One region of the Shewanella sp. YLB-07 genome, then DNA from elsewhere that is predicted to be linked to it. Evidence: riboswitches for the same ligand, from Rfam matches in the RefSeq annotation. Region 1 holds a riboswitch; the other holds the start of a gene.
What was found. A riboswitch is a leader RNA that binds a small molecule or an ion and turns the genes downstream of it on or off. The one in region 1 is predicted to bind thiamine pyrophosphate.

Region 2: another riboswitch for thiamine pyrophosphate. It lies ahead of FS373_RS03855 (TonB-dependent receptor); the one in region 1 lies ahead of thiC (phosphomethylpyrimidine synthase ThiC).

Annotation. Positions count from the first base shown of each region.
Region 1 is NZ_VOQB01000007.1:109,064-112,229, reverse strand. It holds gene FS373_RS16550 (hypothetical protein) at 34-1,065, shown strand; TPP riboswitch at 1,238-1,337, shown strand; gene thiC (phosphomethylpyrimidine synthase ThiC) at 1,569-3,166, shown strand, end outside.
Region 2 is NZ_VOQB01000001.1:954,354-957,519, reverse strand. It holds gene FS373_RS03855 (TonB-dependent receptor) at 1-1,833, opposite strand, end outside; TPP riboswitch at 1,932-2,049, opposite strand; gene FS373_RS03850 (YcfL family protein) at 2,188-2,577, opposite strand; gene FS373_RS03845 (PaaI family thioesterase) at 2,738-3,166, opposite strand, start outside.

The DNA.
Region 1 (3,166 bases):
AACAAACAATGATAAACCACAGGGATGATATTATTGAAAGCGTTTCGCGTAGAGGAAGTTCTACTTAATGAAAACAAGGAAGGACTGAAGGGGGTAAAGGCGGATAAGTGCGCCGTGAATCTCGATATTCAGTTTGATACCTCCTTCGAGCCTCAAGAGCTGAATCATGAGCTCAGGCCATTTATCTTATCTGCTAATGAGCATACTGATCTTGTAGTAAATAAGCGCAGGATTTCTTGGCTATGGGTGAGCGTTCTGGTCATTAGCGGTCATCTGGCCCTGGTGCTCACCTTAGATATCCTCTGGACCTCCGCTCCCTTGTTATACCCGCAAGATAAGATCTATGGCATTAAATCTGAAGCACCTCAATTAAAAGGTCCTCAATTGAAAGCCTATATGTATTATCAAGCCCCTGTGATAAAGAAAGGTCACTCTGAATTAATCGATAATAGAGTGCAGGAGCCTAATCGTGCAGCAGCTGTTTTGACAGAGAGTGACGTGTCTCAAGTTCAGCTTAAGCCGAAATCAAAGCAGGCCCCCTTTGTACAGGACCCCGTTGGAATAGAAGCTAAACAATCTCTGGCTAAGCAAGAAGATGTTTTCAAGCCAAAGAAAGCTTCTTCTATGAGTCAATCTTCCTATTTCTTCTCCCCGGAACAAGAGAACAATGACGAGAACGATAGGCTTAATATTTCAAGTTTTAGTGCCTCTACCCAAAAATACCTTTCTCGCCAGAGAGAGGCGGCTCTGGGTGAGTTTTTTGTCGAACAAGCTAATCAATATACCCGAACTAAAACGCTCAGTGAGATGGATGGTGAGATGATCATTCTCGAACTCCCTGAGATAGATACCTGGAGTGATGCTGAGACTCTAGATAGTGAGTTAGATCCAAATCGAATCGTTAAACAGGGAGATACCTGCTATCGAATCGTTAAAACCCCCAATCCAATTAATCCCCATGCCGAGAATCTTGGCTATCCATTTCGCTGTGATGGTGACTCAGTTGTGGCGGCGTTAACGCGAGCGATAGCAAAAAGAGTGCATAAAAGGCCTATTAAGTCATAATTTTAATGATGAAATAATTTAATGACTAATTAGTAACTTCAACTTAAATATTGCAAATTAAATTACATTGCCAATAAATACAAATATTTAACTTTTAAGTTGTCATGATTTTTTTAGATTTGGTATCTTTACAAAAACCTTGTTAACTTTGATGTTTTAAGATTATACTTCTCACATCTTGTCGGAGTGCCTAATTGGCTGAGACCGTTTATTCGGGATCCGTTGAACCTGATCAGGTTAAAACCTGCGAAGGAAACAAGCATGATAATGTCCATAAATCGTGTGAATTTTTGTATTCATTGAATCATGATATTTTGATTCAATAGCTGCTAATTTTAGTGCCATCGCCTCAATTTTTTGAGCCGACGATCTTGAGTCTTAGTATCTGGTTTTCAGAATAGATCCGTTTATTGTCATTATCTGTGACTTCGAGACTTCGTTCTCGTGTCTGCTATTCAACTCTCCAGGCAAGCAACTTCATTTCAATTAAAGTGAGATTGCTTATGTCAAACCGCCGCGAAACCCGAGCTCAAGCTCAAGAGTTCATCGATACCCTAAAGCCGCTACAGCACCCTAATTCTGAGAAAGTTTATCTAACCGGTAGTCGTGAAGATCTCCGTGTCGGTATGCGCCAAATTCTCCTGTCCGATACCATGGTGGGGGGGACTGAGTCGGATCCTATCTTGGAGCCCAATGCGCCGCTAAGAGTCTATGACTGCGCCGGGCCATATTCAGATCCCGATGCCGATATTAATGTCCGCAGGGGTCTGGATAAATTCAGAAATAACTGGATTGTAGAGCGTGACGACACTGAGCAACTTGTCGGTGCCAGTTCAGGATTTACTCAGCAAAGACTTGCCGACGATGGCTTAGATCACCTGAGATTCGATTCTTTGCTTCCTCCAAGAAAGGCGAAACCGGGTCAGTGTGTCACTCAGTTACATTATGCCAGACAAGGGATTATTACCCCTGAAATGGAATATATCGCCATTCGCGAAAACATGGCCCAGTCAGAGATAACCGACGAGGTATTGACCCGGAAGGCTCCGGGTGAAAGCTTCGGTGCCTCGATTTCAGAGCCTATCACCCCCGAATTTGTCAGAAGTGAGATTGCCCGAGGCCGTGCGATTATTCCGTTGAACATCAACCATCCAGAAGCTGAGCCCATGATCATAGGCCGGAATTTTCTGGTTAAGGTCAATGCTAATATCGGTAACTCGGCGGTGACTTCATCTATCGAAGAGGAAGTCGAAAAGCTGGTCTGGTCTACTCGTTGGGGCGCGGATACTGTGATGGACTTGTCCACCGGCCGTTATATACATGAAACCCGCGAGTGGATCATTCGTAACTCTCCGGTTCCTATCGGAACTGTGCCTATCTATCAGGCCTTAGAGAAGGTGAACGGTGTCGCCGAAGATCTGACCTGGGATGTGTTTAAGGACACCTTGATTGAGCAGGCTGAGCAGGGCGTCGATTACTTCACCATTCATGCCGGTGTATTACTGCGTTACGTGCCTATGACGGCAAATCGCCTGACAGGTATAGTCTCACGCGGTGGCTCCATTATGGCAAAGTGGTGTCTGTCCCATCATCAGGAAAATTTCCTCTATGAGCACTTCAGAGATATCTGTAAGCTTTGTGCCGCTTATGATGTGTCCTTATCTCTCGGGGATGGTATGCGTCCGGGCTCCATCGCCGATGCGAATGATGAGGCACAGTTTGCCGAGCTTGAAACCTTAGGCGAGTTGGTTAAGATTGCCTGGGAGTACGATGTGCAGACCATCATAGAAGGCCCTGGTCACATTCCCATGAATCTTATTAAAGAGAACATGGAAAAACAGTTAGCAGTGTGTGATGAGGCCCCTTTCTATACCTTAGGCCCACAAACGACTGATATCGCACCTGGGTACGATCACTTTACCTCTGGCATTGGGGCGGCGATGATCGCCTGGTTTGGTTGCTCCATGCTCTGTTATGTGACGCCTAAAGAGCACCTTGGATTACCAAACAAGGAAGATGTAAAGCAGGGATTAATCGCCTATAAGATTGCGGCTCATGCCGGTGATGTGGCTAAAGGACACCCGACGGCGCAAATTCGTGA
Region 2 (3,166 bases), on a different contig from region 1:
ACGACCGGTTAGATCCACTGTCCCACCGTACTTGTCCTGATAAGCATAATCACCATAAGCTGTCTCAAGCCAACCAAGACTCGCATACAGCTTGAGATTATCTGTCGCATACCAATTCCCTTCTAGCTCGGCGCCATAGTTGTGTGAGCTACCTGCGTTCTCGGTATACAGGATAAATTTTTGCGGCTCTTCTGGATTTTGTTGAGACGCTGAAACCTGCTGGTCGCGCCTATCCATGTAGAATAGAGAGAAATTAGTGCTGGCATCACCATCGAGCCAGCGTGATTTAAGCCCTATCTCATAATTATATAAGGTTTCGGTATCATACTCTTTCTTGTCTGACAGCTCCGCTGGCAATGACATGTTGAAACCACCCGCCTTATAACCACGAGCTATGCGCGCATAGGTTTCATGACTGCTGTTTAACGCCTTACTCAGGGCAATATGTCCGCCCCACATGGTTTCACCTGGGCTAAACTCATCACCAGCACTGTCGCTGTAATCACTGTCTCGACGTTCGACTCTAAGGCCAAAAGACAAGGCGTAACCCGCACCGAGATCTGAGTCTAACTGGCCAAATACGGCAGTATTATTCGCTTCATATTCGGCAGCAAGCGTGTCTAACCAGCCGTTATAGTCTTCAACTGTGTCGTTGTCTTCAGTTAAGCGCATACCATAAACACCCAGTAACCAATCTGTGCTACCAGAAAAGATACGTCCAGCTTCAGTTGAGCTGAATCTAAACTCTTGGCTAATGGTATTTCGCTCCCCTTCTTTATCCCAGGTATAATCGAATTGGCAAGGCTCGCCGCCACAATCGAGTCCGCCCCAGTAATCAGGGTTTGCCCAGTCACCATCATAATTATGGTGAGTCTGAGAGTTAGCATATGATGTTAAAGAAACGATTTCGAACTGCTCGGCACCTGAATAGGTAAACTTAAGCGAGCTACCTGTGGTGCGCTGCTTATCGACGCCTGGCGCGTCTGTTAGGGTATTTTCGCCATTGTTATCTAAGGTCCACACATCATAGCCATTATCATAATCGGCGTGAAGTAAGGTAAAATTAATCTCCAAATCGTCGCTGGCATACCAACGCAATTTCGCCCGGCCGGTAAACTCATCCCGGGCATTGGTATCATCGCGGTTCAGATAGAGGTTGTTTTGATAGCCGTTCTGTTGATGTTGCTGCAAAGAGACACGGTAAAGTAATTTGCCGGAATCCGTCAAAGGCCCAGAGCTAAAGCCGCTAAAAGTCGTCAGGTTATCATCCCCCACCGACACTTCAGCCCCATGCTCAAACACATCGGTTGGGTCATTACTCTTAAGGTATATCAAACCCGCTAAGGCATTAGCGCCGTAGCGCGTTCCTTGTGGACCACGCAGCACTTCTACCTGCTGCAGATCGTACATACTGGAAATCATGCCCAGACCTGACATGTCGATATCATCGATAATGTAACCAACAGATGAATTCGGCGCACCTTGGTATTCCTCCTGCTCGCCGACACCACGAATTTGGAAGTATTTAGGACGAGAGCTGCCGCCGGACCAGTTAAAGTTCGCGATGGAGTTAAGCACATCTTCAAAATGCTGCGCGCCTTCGTCTTCTATCTGCTGCTGATCGATAATCGTAATACTCGACGGCATTTTATCCAGTGTCGAGCCGCGAAAATCAGAGGTCACCACGATGACTTCCATCTCATCGGAAGGTGTCTCAGTTGGTTCAGAAGCGAAAGCGTTTGGGCTGATTAGTGCGGTCGATACCGCGAGCGCTACCGGAGAGAATCTCTTCAAGACGGTAGAATCGAAACATAAAGATTTAAGTGTAAACATAGGACCCCAAATTATAATTTTTGAGATCCGGCAACTGGAAAAGCGAGAAAGGATGTTGTGGTCGACTACAGATGTTCTTAACAGACACCTCGAAAGCATCAAACCTATTGGCCCATTCCTACGCCGGTATTAGCCGGATCAGGTTCAAAGGGTTTGTCATCTGACATCTCAGAAACTGGTATATAAGAAATAACAGTCTCACCCCTTGGCAGGCGGGATTATACATGAATAAAACAAGGTTTTGACAAAGATATGTCATCAAGTGATGAATTTACACACACTTGGATCACAAAAAACGTCAGCCTAGCTGACGTTTTTCAATTTCATTGCAATACGCATTTAATCAACAAAAGATTAATTAGAGAAAGCTTTTCTCACATATAGCTCATAGCGAACGGCATTTGCATTGGGCGCAACCGCCATAACTTGCATACGCTGCATGCCATGCAACTTCAATGATTTCCATGGGCTGGCTTCATCTTCCAAGGTAAAACCGTTTATGTCATACCAGGTAAACTTGTATTGCAGTCTTAAATCTGTGGAGACCTTACTCATGATCACCCCAGAGCCTTGCAGTAGATCGCCCTGTTGACGGGCCTTTAATTGCTCGACTCCCACTTCACGAGCGAAACTACTGTTATCTACTCTGACTTCACCGGTAGAGCTGCCCATCACACCCGCAGTGTGCTGAGCGCAAGCCGTGAAAATAAGGGCCGATGCTAAGACCAAAACGATTTTTTTCATTTCATTCGCTCCAAATTAATTTAGCCCTATGGATAAGGGCTAATCATTATCTACTTATTATAAGTGAGTGTTTATAAGAGGAGCTTAACCTAAACTCGCGCTAAGGTTAACCACCCCCAATTATCACTACTGACAATATATTTGTCAGTACCAGTCAAAATTAGTCGATCAAAAAGTGAGCCCTGGCGGTAGCGATAAGTTTCTTTCTGTTGGTTTGCCAACAGTTAATACTCACATTCGCAACCCGGCGCCCCTGTCTGGTGATCTTACATTCTGCAAAGGTATCTTTATGGTATCCCGCTCTCAAGTAGTCAATGGAAAAATCCACCACCTTAGGCACTCTTGAGGTATGCATAAACACCATGAGTTGCACAATCGCAGACATCTCCATAAAGCCGGCAATGACGCCACCATGGATAGCTGGCAGTGTAGGATTACCGATATTCTCATCTTTTGCTGGCAATCTAAACACTAACTCATCACCGAAGCGCTCCACATTCATACCGATAAAATCAGTATAGGGAACGTGAGCGAGAAGATGACCGAAGTCGTTGAGTGCTGTCGCCTGCTTGACTATTTTTTTAACATC